Regions from separate parts of the Oribacterium sp. Sow4_G1_1 genome, predicted to be linked through region 1. Evidence: predicted binding sites of a transcription regulator. Region 1 holds the regulator's gene; each other region holds the start of a gene.

Region 1 (5,019 bases):
GAGGTGATGGTGATGTGCTGCTCCTTACCGGTACCCTGATCCTTCGCGGATACATTTACGATACCGTTCGCATCGATATCGAAGCATACCTCGATCTTCGGAACGCCACGACGTGCCGGGAGAATACCATCCAGACGGAACTGGCCGAGGGTCTTGTTATCTCTTGCGAACTCACGCTCACCCTGTACGACATGAATGTCTACAGCGGTCTGGTTATCCTCTGCGGTAGAGAATACCTGAGAAGCATGGGTAGGAATGGTTGTATTTCTCTTGATGAGCGGTGTTGCCACACCACCGAGGGTCTCGATGGAAAGTGTCAGCGGTGTTACATCGAGAAGAAGAACATCACCGGCACCGGCATCACCGGCGAGCTTACCACCCTGGATCGCCGCACCGATAGCTACGCACTCATCCGGGTTCAGGGTCTTGCTCGGCTCCTTACCGGTCAGCTGCTTTACCTTCTCCTGTGCAACCGGCATACGCGTCGAACCACCGACGAGAAGAACCTTTGAAAGCTCTGCGGCCGTCATACCTGCATCACGAAGTGCATTCTGTACCGGAACAGCGGTTCTCTCAGTGAGGTCTGCGGTCAGCTCCTCAAACTTCGCTCTCGTAAGCGTCATATCGAGGTGCTTCGGGCCCTCTGCGGTTGCCGTGATGAACGGAAGGTTGATCTCCGTGGTGGTCGAAGCAGAAAGCTCCTTCTTTGCCTTCTCAGCGGCTTCCTTCAGTCTCTGAACGGCCATCTTATCCTGGCTGAGGTCGACGCCCTCTGCCTTCTTGAACTCCTCGATCATCCAGTTCTGGATACGTGCATCGTAGTCATCACCACCGAGGCGGGTATCACCGTTGGTTGAAAGAACCTCGATGACACCGTCACCGATATCGATGATCGATACATCGAAGGTACCACCACCGAGGTCATATACCATAACCTTCTGCTCGTCGCCCTCATCGAGGCCGTATGCAAGTGCAGCTGCGGTCGGCTCGTTGATGATACGCTTTACATCGAGGCCGGCGATCTTACCGGCATCCTTGGTTGCCTGACGCTGTGCATCATTGAAGTATGCCGGAACCGTGATGACTGCCTCGCTTACCTTCTCACCGAGGTATGCCTCTGCATCTGCCTTCAGCTTCTGGAGGATCATCGCAGAAATCTCCTGCGGGGTATAGTCCTTACCGTCGATGCTTACCTTATAGTCTGAACCCATATGTCTCTTGATGGAAGAGATGGTACGATCTGCGTTGGTGACGGCCTGACGCTTTGCAGGCTCACCGACGAGTCGCTCACCATTCTTTGTAAAAGCAACGACAGACGGGGTTGTTCTCATACCCTCTGCGTTTGCGATGACGGTCGGCTTACCACCTTCCATAACAGCTACACAGCTGTTTGTCGTACCTAAGTCAATACCAATAATCTTTCCCATAACAATATCTCCTTTATCTAAAACGAAATTATAAAAACTTGTAATCTATCTACTTGCCATCACCGGATTGCTTCCGCGCTCTGGTGAAGGTGCTTCAAACGCCGGTTTCCCGGCGGAATGAACATACTTTATTTTTTAACCTTGACCATCGAGTGACGAACCACCTGGCCCTTGTAGGTATAGCCCTTCATCAGGTCCTGGGTGATCGTATCCTCTTCGGCATCACTCTCAGTATCCGTCATCACGGCGTTGTGCAGGTTCGGATCGAACTTCTCGCCCTCCGCCGGAATGGCCTTTACATCGAGGTCCTCAAACATCTTCTCAAGCTGCTTATAGATGCCGCGTACGCCCTTCGTAAAGGCGTCGTCCTCATCCTCCGGATCGACGGTACCGAGCGCACGCTCGAAATTATCGACCACCGGAAGCAGCTTCTCGATGACCTCTCGTGCACCGAAATCGAAGTTCTGTGACTTCTCCTTCTCGGTCCGCTTACGGTAATTATCAAACTCGGCATAGAGGCGGATGTACTTATCCTTCTGCTCTGCCAGCGCGTCCTCATACTTCTTTTTCAGCTTTTCAGTTTCTGCATCCGAAGCTTCCGGTGTCGCACTCTGCTCAGCGCTCTCTGCCTCTCCGGCATCCTTTGCATTGCTTTCCTTCGTTTCTGTATCCTTCACAGCATCTGCTGCCGGAGCTTCCTGCTCCGCCGTCTTTCCTGCATTGGTCTCCTCGGTGCCCTGCTCCTCAGAAGACTTCTTTAACTCTTCGTCTATCAAGATAACCTCCTATCACATCCTGTCCGGATGTTCCGTTCATTCTCTGTACATCTCTATGACCGAAATGCCTGATCCATCTCTCCCTGAATCTTCGAGAGAACCTCCAGCACTTTTTCGTAATCCATGCGTTTCGGTCCGATGACACCGATCGTTCCTCGAAGCCCGTTACCGAGCTCGTAATTTGCGGTGACCACGGAGCAGTCCGCCATGTTTTCCATCGGCGATTCACTGCCGATGTATACCTGAATCTGATTTTTCTTTTCCGGCTCGTTTCCCTGCACTTCATGGACCAACTCGGCGAGCTCATCCTTCGATTCGAAGGCATTGATAAGGCGGGAAGCATTGTCCGACTCCGTGAGCTCCGGATACTTGAAAATATTCGTAGCACCGGACGTATAGATGCGTGCATCCCCGGATCGGATATCCAGTATGTTGATGATTGCCTGAAGGATCGCACCCACTGCATCCTTATGCTGTGTCCGGGCGAGGATCTGTCCGATCCGCCCCTCGGTGATTTCTTCACCACTCAGGCCATCCAGTGTGTCGTTCAGGAGCATGTTGATACTCAGCATACGGTTAAAGTCCAGCTCATCCTGTCCGCTCAGCATCACCGTTGCGGTTCGAACGATGTTGCCCTGCATCATGATGACGAGAAGCACTCTTCTCGCATCCACGATCGACGTCTGGATGAACTTGATCTTATTCGTATGAATCGACGGCTCGGTGACCACCGCAGCGTAGTTAGTATCCTGTGCCAGATTCTTTACGAGCTGCTTCAGGGTCGTCTCCAGCTTATCGACCTTCTCGAACATCTCCGTTTTCACATCATCGATTTCATGCTGATGATGCTCCATCAGCTGATCGACATAGAAGCGGTATCCCTTATCACTCGGGATACGACCGGCGGAGGTATGCGGCTGCATGATGTAGCCCATTTCCTCGAGGTCGCTCATCTCGTTACGGATCGTAGCAGAACTAAGGCTGAGTCCGGAATACTTGCTGATCGTACGCGAGCCGACCGGTTCACCGGTCTCCAGATAGTTTTTAATAATCGTTGTAAGGATGACCACCTTACGCTGATCCAGCTCCATCTCTGCCACCTCCTCTTCGTCTGTTAGCACTCGAAATATCGGAGTGCTAACATCTATTTGCTATATTACTCGATTTTGGAATGATGTCAAGGATTAGCCTCGATGAATTTGTGAAAAAATCGTGAAGAAAGGGAGCCGACCGCTATGGCCAGCTCCCCTTCTTCACGATATTCTGTTTTTTAAATTCCGTCGAATCGAGGGCGCTTACGGAAGGACGTATACGTCGGCATACGCAAGTATGTTTCGCGCCTCCGCATGGGTGTTATAAAACACATCGATGTGTGCCCCACGCACTCCACCGCCACAGTCCTCTGCGACGTACTCATGGCCGTTGATCAGAAGATGCGTGCCATACGGAATCACGCGTGGGTCGACTGCAACCGTCCTGCCGGCGGTCGCACGTGCGCCGGTCGCGGTACGTGTACCATAGCCCTCGGAGCATCTGGCGCACGGGCAGTAGCCTGTCAGCTTGAAGCGCCCCAGCGGCGTCGCCTGCCGGCCATCGATCGACACCGTCTGTCCCGACAACGGTGTCGCCTGCTGCTTCTGCTTCGCTTCTTCTACTGCCTGTGCAGCATACGTTTCCTGTACGGTGGTGAAGTGTGGGTTGGTGCTGGTATTGAAGAAAAGTACATTGCCCAGGCTCTGAGATGCATAAACGCCGGAGCTTGCGCTCTCATCTGCATACGTACGCATGGACATCGCCATCGTAAGAATCATCAGTACGATGAGCATCGTCATCTTCCCGATCATACCTCTCTGCTTTTGTAGATTTAAACTCAAAATAACCTCCTGTGTGTGCGCCGGTGTCTCTAACTTCTCTTTCCGTTTTTTCTCACATGAACCGGCATGAACGAAGAGCTCCGGATCGGAGCGAGCTCAACGCACGAAAGTATACGGACAAATCCAAAAAATTGTCAAGCCCCTCATCTATCAGTCATACGCTTATACGCGTATGACTGCGCATTATTTCATCGGAGAGTCGAGTGTGTGATTATAAAAAGTTTATAAGATCGTAAGAATTAAAAAAGTGAAAAATCACGCATTTGCGTGTGATTTTTCACTTTTTTCAAGTCTTTATTTTACTGTTTTTTCGCTTCCCGCGTCCTCTTCAAGACCGAAATAAACGGATGAAAACACCCCCTGTTTCGTCTTGCTCCGGCAGCTGTATCGGGACGAATCTCAGCGCCTGTTTCGTGCATCCGCGAGGAGATCGATGTCCCGCTTCAGCTCTTCGGAACGGCCACAAAAACCTCTGCGAAACGGTGTCCGAGGGCGGTCACACCGAAGGCTTCTTCGTAGCTGTTGTAGTAGATATCAATCAGATTTCCCTTCACGGCACTGCCGATATCCTCAACCGTATACACCGTATGATGAATGAAAACCTTCGTCCCCATCGGCAGGATGGTCGTATCCGCCGCGATCGTATGGTCTGCCTTCGGCCAGGTGCCGGAATTGGTTTTTCCATTTCCGTAGTAGCCGGTGATCTGGAAGATGCCGAGGGAGCTGCCCTTCGTATACTTCGTGGACTCCTCGGTCACGACGGCCCCGATCGGTGTTTCGCCTGTACGCGTACCGACGCTCGCCGCTGCTTCCTCCTGTGCGATCTGTGCCGCCAGGTCCGCTGCCTCCGCCTGCTCTGCCGCCAGTTTCTCCTGCAGTGCTGTGGACGGATCCGTCGCGCTGCCCGCTGCTGCCGTCGTCGCGATCGCGCTTCCTGAAGAA
Region 2 (5,019 bases), on a different contig from region 1:
TAACAGTTCAGCCGGAGTGATGGTTCACTCCGGCTGATGTTTTAGAAATTTGTTGCTGCCGCGCGAGCATACGGCTTGATTTCCAGCAAATTATCGCGCGCGGCCCGGAAATATTCAGGTCCGAATCGGTCGAAATAGAAAAAATCGATGGCCACTATCCAATAACAGAAGAATTTCAAAATCGTGGATATTTTCAATAGCTTTTATCGTTTTTGTGCGAGAGACGAAATTATCCATGATTTTTAAAATCGGCATTTAATAGATAGTATTCTGGGAAATTCGATATACGCATATAAGCGTACTATCTAATCATCTTCATTTTCAGAAATAGTAGATATGGATTTTGAACCGTATAAAAGAATTTCCTTTGGCACATATCCAATAATCCTTCTTTTTCAAATTGCTGGATACTTGAGGGCGGAGTCCTCTTAGGAAAAAAGGATTTACATATCCACTATTTTCAAAAGCAACTATGATTGGATAGTTTGCAGTCATCCGCGACTATTTCGAGCAAAAAACATATCCAGTAATTTCGAAATCACGCAAAATTAGATAAGAGCAGAGTAAAGTCCAACCAGGCGAAGATCTTTAGGAGCCGAGGGAACACTGCGGAACCGGAATACCGTAAAGTTCAACCAGGCGAAGATCTTTATCGAGCCGACTGAATACGCAAAGGCTAATATAAAAATTGTGTCTATAGCTCAGATTTCGTAATCACGATTCCAGAAATATCTGTTTACACGCGGCCTTTCCTGCGGAGCGCGAGATAGAAGGCGATGCAGATGAGGGCGCTGAGAAGGGAGCCGGCAGGGGCGGCGAGGCCCATCGCGTAGAGGGTGTCCGGGAACAGCTTCGTGGCGAGCCATGCGCCCGGGATGCGGACGAGGATCACCGAGCAGAGGTTATGGATGAAGCTGAGGATCGACAGGCCGGAGGCACTGAAGAAGCCGGAGAATGGGAAGTGAATGCCGGCGACCACGCAGTCGAGCACGTAGGTGCACATATACTGCACCGCGAGTGCCTGCACGACCGGATCCTTCGTGAACAGCGTGAAGAACGGCACGGAGATGAACTGGAACAGGATCGCGAAGAGGAGCCCGATGCCACTGGCGAGGCCGACGCCGTACCGGAGTGTCTGGCGCGCCCTCGCTGGATCGCCGGCACCGATCGACTGCGCCGCGATCGTCGACACGGTCGACAGCATGCTGGACGGCACCAGGAAGAGGAAGCTGATCGTCTTCTCGACGATCCCAACTGCCGCCGAGATGTCGACACCACGCCGGTTCGCGATCACGGTGATGATCAGAAACGAAATCTGGATGAAGCCGTCCTGGCAGGCGATCGGGAGGCCAATGCTGAGAATCTGGTGCAGCATCGCCGGGTCCCACCAGGCGCTGCGATCCGCGCAGGCGTGTTCGTTTGAAGACGTCGCTGCGCCTTCGGATGCATGGATCTGCGTTTCCACCCTGTTTTCTATGGCTGCTTCCACAGAAGTATTCCGGACGTCGGCGGTACCATGCTGCCGGCTGCCCGCGGTTGTCTTCCGGATGCCGACGAGCGCAAACGCCACCGACGCGGCCTGCGCCACGACCGTCGCGAGCGCTGCACCCGCTGCGCCCAGCTGCATTGGCCCCATGAAGAGGAGGTCGAGCAGGATGTTGAGGGCACAGGCCACGGCGATGAAGAGCATCGGACTGCGGCTGTCACCCATGCCGCGGAAAATCGAGCTCAGGATGTTGTACGCGACGATAAAGGGGATGCCGGCGAAGCAGATGCGGAGGTACGCGAGGGCCCCCGGGACGGCTTCGGGCGGTGTCGACAGCAGCTGGACGATCGGCTGTGTGAGTCCGAGCAGGGCACAGGTGGCCAGCACGGCGATCATCGCGAAGAGGGTGATCGTGTTCCCGATGGCGCGTCGGATGCCGTCTTCGTCCTCTGCACCGACGAAACGCCCGATCGTAACGGTGGTGCCCATGGCGAGGCCGACGATCATGACGGTCACCATGTGCATAACCTGTGAACCGATCGAAACCGCCGAGATGACATCAGCGCCATTGAAGCGGCCCGCGATGAGCAGATCCGCGAGCCCGTAGAGCGTCTGCAGGAAGTAGCTGAGAAGGTATGGGAGTGAAAACAGAAGCATATTATGGAAGAGATCGCCCTTCGCGAGATTATGTTGAGCCATGGTAAGTCCTCGATATAGGTAGTGTATGAATGCCTGCGTTTAATTCATTATTGTAGCGAATCGCAGAGGATTTGGAAACTAGTACACGTTTATGGCTGATATAAGCTGGAAAATTTCATTAGAATTCAGGCGGTGGGTCCCCGGAGGGGCGGCAACGGAGGCCATACATAGAGACCGTGTGAAATCAAGCCGGGTCCCCTTAGCGGCACTTGGTACTTTTTCCTTAGCACCCTCTGCAACGCTGAGTTTTCATAAAGAAAACTCAGTGATTGCAGAGGGCCTAGTGCCGCTTAGGGTCCCCGGCTTAGATTGAACCGGTCTCGGAGTACTGTGCCTCCGTTGCCGCCCCTCCGGGTCCCCTGCCTGAACTGTTACAAATTTCCGGGCCGCGCGCGTGTTTGTGAAGGAAATGTGAAATCTACAAATTGTTAGCACTCACCACTTGACGTTGCTAACAGACCGTTCTATAATACGTTTTGTTGTTAGAAAAGAAGGCTGGACGCAGAGCGATCGGATGATCGATGGCTGGAAGATCGGGAGATCAGGCGCTTGTGCTGGGAAAACAGCATGATTGCAGGATGAAGTGATCGGTCGACAGCGCATGCGTGCCGGGCTTCATATAAACAGCATCGCCGGGAGGCGAAAAGCCGAAGGGCTGAAAGCAGATATTAAGGAGGTCAATCAAATGAAACTGGTTCCATTATTTGACAGAGTCGTACTTGAGAAGGAGAAGATGGAGGAGACCACTGCAAGCGGTATCGTTCTTCCAGGTCAGAATGATAAGGAGAAGCCGGGTCAGGCACTCGTTGTAGCGGTCGGTCCTGGTGGAGTGGTCGATGGTAAGGACATCACCATGCAGGTGAAGGTCGGCGATCACGTTCTTTTCTCGAAGTATGCGGGATCTGAGGTCGAGGTTGACGGACATAAGTATACAGTCGTAAAGCAGAACGATATTTTGGCAGTCATCGAGAAGTAACATCCGACGGGATGTCGCGTCGGGTCCACGCAGAAGTGGGCAGGACGTCAGACCGACATGAGGATGTAGAGAAGGAAGCATTGGACGAAGAACAGAGGATGCTTCGTAAATCAGGAGGATAAAGCTATGGCTAAGGAAATTAAGTATGGTGTCGAGGCCAGAAAGGCTCTCGAAGCTGGTGTGGATGCAGTTGCAAATACAGTAAAGGTAACCCTCGGACCGAAGGGCAGAAACGTAGTACTCGATAAGAGCTACGGTGCTCCGCTGATCACCAACGATGGTGTGTCCATCGCGAAGGACATCGAGCTGAAGGATCCGTATGAGAACATGGGCGCACAGCTCGTTCGTGAGGTTGCTTCGAAGACCAATGATGTCGCCGGTGATGGTACCACCACAGCGACCGTGCTTGCACAGGCGATCGTGAAGGAAGGTATGAAGAACCTTGAGGCGGGTGCAAACCCGATCATCCTTCGTAAGGGTATCCAGAAGGCCGTGGCAGCAGCTGTGGAGTCCATCAAGGCACAGTCTTCCAAGGTAAAGGGCAAGGATCAGATCGCAAAGGTTGCCGGCATCTCAGCTGGTGACGAGCAGGTCGGCCAGATGGTTGCCGATGCGATGGAGAAGGTTTCCAAGGATGGTGTCATCACCGTCGAGGAGTCCAAGACCATGCAGACCGAGCTGGACGTCGTCGAAGGTATGGAGTTCGACAGAGGCTACATTAGCGCTTACATGTGCTCCGATATGGATAAGATGGAGGCAAATCTCGATGATCCGTACATCCTGATCACCGATAAGAAGATCTCCAACATCCAGGATATCCTTCCGCTCCTCGAGCAGATCGTAAAGATGGGCGCAAAGCTCCTCATCATCGCAGAGGATGTCGAGGGTGAGGCACTCACAACCCTCATCGTCAACAAGCTGAGAGGTACCTTCAACGTCGTTGCGGTCAAGGCTCCGGGCTATGGTGACAGACGTAAGGAGATGCTTCAGGATATCGCGATCCTGACCGGCGGTCAGGTGATCTCCGCAGACCTCGGCCTCGAGCTCAAGGATGCAACCATCGAGCAGCTCGGCCGCGCAAAGAGCGTAAAGGTATCGAAGGAGAAGACCACCATCGTCGATGGTGAGGGCGAGAAGGCGGATATCGACAGCCGTGTCGCTGAGATCAAGAAGCAGATCGAGACCACAACTTCTGATTTCGACCGCGAGAAGCTCCAGGAGAGACTGGCAAAGCTCGCTGGTGGTGTCGCTGTCATCAAGGTCGGTGCAGCTACTGAGACCGAGATGAAGGAAGCAAAGCTTCGTATGGAGGATGCGCTGAACGCAACCCGTGCCGCAGTGGAAGAGGGCGTCATCGCAGGTGGCGGATCCGCTTACATTCACGCACAGGAGGCTGTGAAGAAGGTTGTTGAGTCACTCGAGGGTGATGAGAAGACCGGTGCAAGAATCGTTTACAAGGCACTGGAGGCTCCGCTGTTCACCATCGCTTCGAACGCAGGTCTCGAGGGCGCTGTTATCGTCAACAACGTACAGAACACAGAGGTCGGCCATGGCTTCGATGCACTCCACGAGGAGTATGTCGACATGCTCGAGGCCGGTATCCTGGATCCGGCGAAGGTAACCAGAACCGCTCTTCAGAACGCGGCTTCCGTCGCTTCTACACTGCTCACCACTGAGAGCGTAGTCGCAGATATCAAGGAGCCGGCACCTGCTATGCCAGCACAGCCACAGGGTGGAATGTACTAATTAAATAAAAAGCGTTATAATAAATCCGGGTCGCATCGCGGCCCGGATTTTTGAAACCAAGGAAAAAGGAGGATGACAGATGGATGATTATATCGAGCACATGACGAAGGGA
Region 3 (5,019 bases), on a different contig from region 1:
TCGGGCCGGTGCCACTGCCCCTCTTCGGCAGTACCTTCGCGATCGTGGTGACATCACCGATCTGGAGGTTTGCGTTCGCGGCTGCGGTGTTTGCAGCGAGCTGCTCGGTGGTCAGGGTCGTCTCCTGCACGACGTTTCCTCCGCGGGCGGCCTTCGCCGCATCGACGGCAGCATTGGCTGCGGCGATGGACTGTGCGGTGTTTGCGCGCTGCGCGGCCTCAGTCGTGAAGGTTTCGGCGGTCATCGTGACGGTCGGTGCCGGGGTGCCGTCCGGAGCCGGCTGTCCGGCGTATACACATACCTGCTGTCCGGTCGTCGTCTCGGTCCAGATTGCGATCGGGCCCTGCAGGGTATACTGCCATGCGGCCATCGCCGGCATCGCACTCAGCAGGGTCATCGCCGTCGCGCTAGCCAGAAGCTTCGTCCAGTTTAATCGTCTCATATCTCTTCTCCTTTAAGGATCTCTCTTCGTTCTTAATGGGAGTATAGCACAGAATAGCGTACGGAATGCTTACAATTTTCGACACAGTTTCAGATCATAGTTTCAGAGCCCCGGAGGACCGGCCCTCCGGGGCTCTTTGAATTATCTGTGGATCTCTGCGTCGAGCCGATCACCCTTCAGATCGAGGGTGATGGTGTCGCCTTCCTGCACCTTATCCTCGAGGATGATGCGGGCGACGAGGGTTTCGACGTTCTTCTGTATGAAACGACGAAGCGGACGTGCACCGAACTGCGGATCATAGCCGTGCTCGGTGACATAGTCACGCGCCGCGTCGGTGAGCTCGATCTTCAGCTGACGATCTGCGAGACGGCGGTTGATGTCGGCCACCATGAGCTCTGTGATGTGCGCGATGTTGTCCTTCGTCAGCGGCTTGAACATGATAATCTCATCGAGACGGTTCAGGAACTCCGGACGGAAGGAGCGGAAGAGCTCGTCGTGTACCTGCTTCCGTGCGTCTTCAGTGATCTCACCGTTTGCGTCGATACCGTCCAGCAGATACTGTGCGCCGAGGTTCGAGGTCAGGATGATGATGGTGTTCTTGAAGTCCACGGTCTTGCCCTGGCTGTCGGTGATCCGACCGTCATCGAGGATCTGCAGGAGGATGTTGAAGACATCCGGATGCGCCTTCTCGATTTCGTCGAAGAGCACGACAGAGTATGGCTTTCTGCGGACAGCCTCGGTCAGCTGACCACCCTCCTCATAGCCGACGTAGCCAGGTGCCGCACCGATCAGTCTCGATACGGAGTACTTCTCCATATACTCGGACATATCGATACGTACCATGGCGTTTTCGTCATCGAAGAGGTTCTGTGCAAGGGACTTCGCCAGCTCCGTCTTACCGACACCGGTCGGACCCATGAAGAGGAACGAACCGATCGGCCGTGTCGGATCCTTGATACCGGCCTTCGAACGCTGGATGGCTTCGACGACCTTCTCTACCGCCTCGTCCTGGCCGATCAGGCGCTTGTGGATCTCATCCCCGAGATGCAGCACCTTCGAACGCTCGGACTCGTTCAGCTTCGATACCGGGATACCGGTCCAGCGGCTGACGATCTTTCCGATCTCATCCTCGGTCACGGTCTCCTGCAGAAGTGCACGATCCTCCCCATGGACGCTGTTCTCCGCGTCCGCCAGCTTCTTTTCGAGGGCTGGAAGGTCAGCATACTGGATCTGGGAGGCCTTTGCATAGTCGCCCGTCTGCATTGCCCGCTCCATATCCTTCTTCAGCTGATCCCGCTGCTCGCGGAGTGCCTGCAGGTCGCCGGCTGACTTCTTCTCGTTGTCCCACTGTGCCTGCTTCGTGTCGAACTGTGACTGCAGCTCGGCGAGCTCCTTCTCGATGTCGGCGAGACGCTGCTTCGAGAGAGTATCGTCCTCCTTCTTCAGCGAGATCTGCTCCATCTTGAGCTGTGTGATCTTACTCTGCAGGGCAGCCATGTCCTCCGGCATCGACTCCATCTGGGTCTTGACCATCGCGCAGGCCTCATCCACGAGGTCAATGGCCTTATCCGGCAGGAAACGGTCGGAGATGTAACGGTCACTGAGTGTCGCCGCGGCGACGAGTGCGTTGTCGCTGATCGTCACACCGTGGTACTTCTCGTAGCTTTCCTTGATACCACGCAGGATATAGATGGTATCCTCGACCGACGGCTCATCGATCGTGACCGGCTGGAAACGACGCTCGAGCGCCGCATCCTTCTCGATGTACTTATGATACTCATTCAGCGTCGTCGCACCGATACAGTGGAGCTCACCGCGCGCCAGCATCGGCTTCAGGATATTACCTGCATCGAGCGAGCCCTCCTGGTTGCCGGCACCGACGATGGTGTGCAGCTCATCGATGAACATGAGGATCTGACCCTCGGACTTACGGACCTCATCGAGGACGGCCTTCAATCTTTCCTCGAACTCACCACGGTACTTCGCACCGGCGACGAGGGAACCCATGTTGAGGGCGAAGATCTTCTTATCCTTCAGGCTCTCCGGTACCTCGCCCTTCGCGATCCGCTGTGCGAGGCCCTCGACGACGGCGGTCTTACCGACACCCGGCTCACCGATCAGCACCGGGTTGTTCTTGCTCTTACGGCTGAGGATACGGATGATATTCCGGATCTCATCATCACGCCCGATGATCGGATCATCCTTCTGATCCTTCGCACGCTGCACCATCTCGTAGCCGTACTTGTTTAAGGTATCATAGCTGTCCTCCGGATTATCGGACATGACACGCTGATTACCTCTCACCTCGGCGAGTGCCTTCAGGAAACCATCCTTCGTGATGCCATACTGCTGGAACAGCTTCTTCAGCGTCGGATCTGCTTCCTTCATGAGGCTGAGGAAAATGTGCTCCACGGAAACATACTCATCGCCCATGGACTTCGCATGCTCCTCCGCCTTCGTGAGCGCCAGGTTCGCCCCCTGCGAGAAGTACATCTGACCGGCACCCGATACCTTCGGGAGACGACTGATCTCCTCTGTGATGGACGACTTAAACTGCTCCATCGGCACACCCATCTTCTTCAGAAGCTGTGCGATCAGACTGTCATCGATGGTGATCAGCGAGTAGAGAAGATGAACCTGCTCCACATACTGATTTCCATATTCACTGATGATATTTTGACAGTTATTGATCGCTTCGATCGATTTCTGTGTAAATTTATTAATATTCATAAGACTGAACCTCCTTATTTCCTTCGGATAAAAATATTATAGCGCGGTTGTTAGCACTTTCAAGCATCGAGTGCTAATTAAATTATAAATTTTCTATAACGAAAACAGTTCAGTCAAAGGCCCCGGAGGAGCGCCAGCAAAAGCCATACTGTGCTTCTGCTGGCGCCCCTCCGGGGCCTTTTGTTGATATGAAAGTATTACTTCATGCGTTCGCCGAGTTCAGCGGCGATGGTGGCTTCGCAGGCTTCTGCGGCGGCCTGATTCTCCGCGCTGATGGAGATATAGATCTTCAGCTTCGGCTCGGTGCCGGACGGGCGTACCACGACGGAGCAGTGGTCGCTCAGCAGGTACTTGAGAACATCCGACTTCGGAAGTCCGTCGAGACCCGGCAGGTAATCGAGGACCTTCTCCACCTTCTTTCCGGCGAAGGCGTTCGGCACATCCGTACGGAAGTTCTGCATGATCTTCTGCATCTTCTCGAAACCGGCGGATCCCTCGAAGGTGAAGCTGTGGAGGGTGTTCAGGCAGTAGCCGTACTCCGCATAGAGCGCCTGCAGGCGGTCGAGGAGGCTGATGCCCTGCGTCTTATAGAAGCAGAACATCTCGCAGATCATGAGGGCACCATCGACGGCATCCTTATCACGAACATAGCTGCCAGTGAGGTAGCCGTAGCTCTCCTCGAAGCCGAAGACATAACGCTCCGGATGGCCCTCCTTCTCGAGCCGACCGATCTGCTCTCCGATGAACTTGAAGCCGGTCAGGACATTGATGGTTTCGACGCCGTAGTGCGCGGCGATGCGCTCGCCGAGGTCCATGGTCACGATGGTCTTCACCATCACCGGATCCTTCGGCAGCGTTCCGTGCTTCGTTCGCTGCGCGAGGATGTAGTCCAGCAGCAGGATGCCGGTCTCGTTGCCGCTCAGAAGCTGATAGCTTCCGTCGGCTCTTCGTACGGCGATGCCGACACGATCGCAGTCCGGGTCGGTTGCAAGCAGGAGGTCTGCCTGTACGCGCTTCGCATAGTCCATGCCGAGGGCCATCGCTTCCTTGATCTCCGGGTTCGGATACGGGCAGGTCGGGAAGTGACCGTCTGGCATCTCCTGTTCCTTCACGAGCGTAATGTTCGTGTAGCCGCACTCCCGGAGGGTCCTGGTCACCGGCGCGCGACCGGTGCCGTTCAGCGGCGAGTAAACGATTGCTACGTTTCGGTCAATGCTGTCATCCGGACCAAGTACGGACTGCTTCTTTACATTTTCCACGAAGTCGGTGTAGACGGCTTCCCCGATCCAGAAGATATGTCCAGTCGCAGGCGCATCCATGTCCACCGCAGCTGTCGCGCTGTGTGATGACGCAGCTTCCTTTTCTGTCGATGTCGCGTCGGCCGTAGCGGTCTCCAGCATGACCGGGGTGGTGACGCTGTGCGCGACGGAGACATTGGCCTCCGCCGTGTCGCGGATGCCGGCGATCTCGAACTCGGTCATGCGGATGTCGGCAAAGAGGTCGAGTGCCTCGATTTCTGCGAGGATCTCGGCGGCTGCCTCGGTCGTGATCTGACAGCCATCGGCGCCATAGACCTTATAGCCGTTGTACTTCGAGGGGTTGTGGGACGCGGTCAGCATGATACCGGCAGCGCAGTGAAGCGCACGGGTCGCGAAGCTGAGGCACGGGGTCGGCATGATGTCCTCATACATGTAGACGTCGATGCCGTTCGCTGCGAAGACGCGGGCCGCTGTTTCAGCGAAAAGATCCGACTTGATACGGCTGTCGCGGGAAACTGCGATGCGGCGGTCGGCGGCTGCGAAGCGCTTCCGCACATAGTTTGCGAGGCCCTGGGAGGCCTTCGCTAC

Evidence for each region. The regulator HrcA, encoded in region 1, represses chaperone genes, less so after heat shock. The targets are predictions, from matches to a motif close to TGTTAGCACTCNNNNNNNNNGAGTGCTAACA.
Region 2: the regulator HrcA is predicted to act here: its motif matches at 2,612-2,642, upstream of ACTQ52_RS06635 (co-chaperone GroES).
Region 3: the regulator HrcA is predicted to act here: its motif matches at 3,221-3,251, upstream of clpB (ATP-dependent chaperone ClpB).

Annotation. Positions count from the first base shown of each region.
Region 1 is NZ_JBQKLS010000015.1:1,793-6,811, forward strand. Features, by position in the region: gene dnaK (molecular chaperone DnaK) at 1-1,427, opposite strand, end outside; gene grpE (nucleotide exchange factor GrpE) at 1,556-2,203, opposite strand; gene hrcA (heat-inducible transcriptional repressor HrcA) at 2,257-3,294, opposite strand; gene ACTQ52_RS09665 (3D domain-containing protein) at 3,499-4,077, opposite strand; gene ACTQ52_RS09670 (3D domain-containing protein) at 4,521-5,019, opposite strand, start outside.
Region 2 is NZ_JBQKLS010000008.1:26,339-31,357, reverse strand. Features, by position in the region: gene ACTQ52_RS06640 (MATE family efflux transporter) at 737-2,185, opposite strand; gene ACTQ52_RS06635 (co-chaperone GroES) at 2,871-3,161, shown strand; gene groL (chaperonin GroEL) at 3,288-4,907, shown strand; gene ACTQ52_RS06625 (hypothetical protein) at 4,987-5,019, shown strand, end outside.
Region 3 is NZ_JBQKLS010000003.1:15,508-20,526, forward strand. Features, by position in the region: gene ACTQ52_RS02765 (hypothetical protein) at 1-442, opposite strand, end outside; gene clpB (ATP-dependent chaperone ClpB) at 584-3,172, opposite strand; gene ACTQ52_RS02775 (phospho-sugar mutase) at 3,370-5,019, opposite strand, start outside.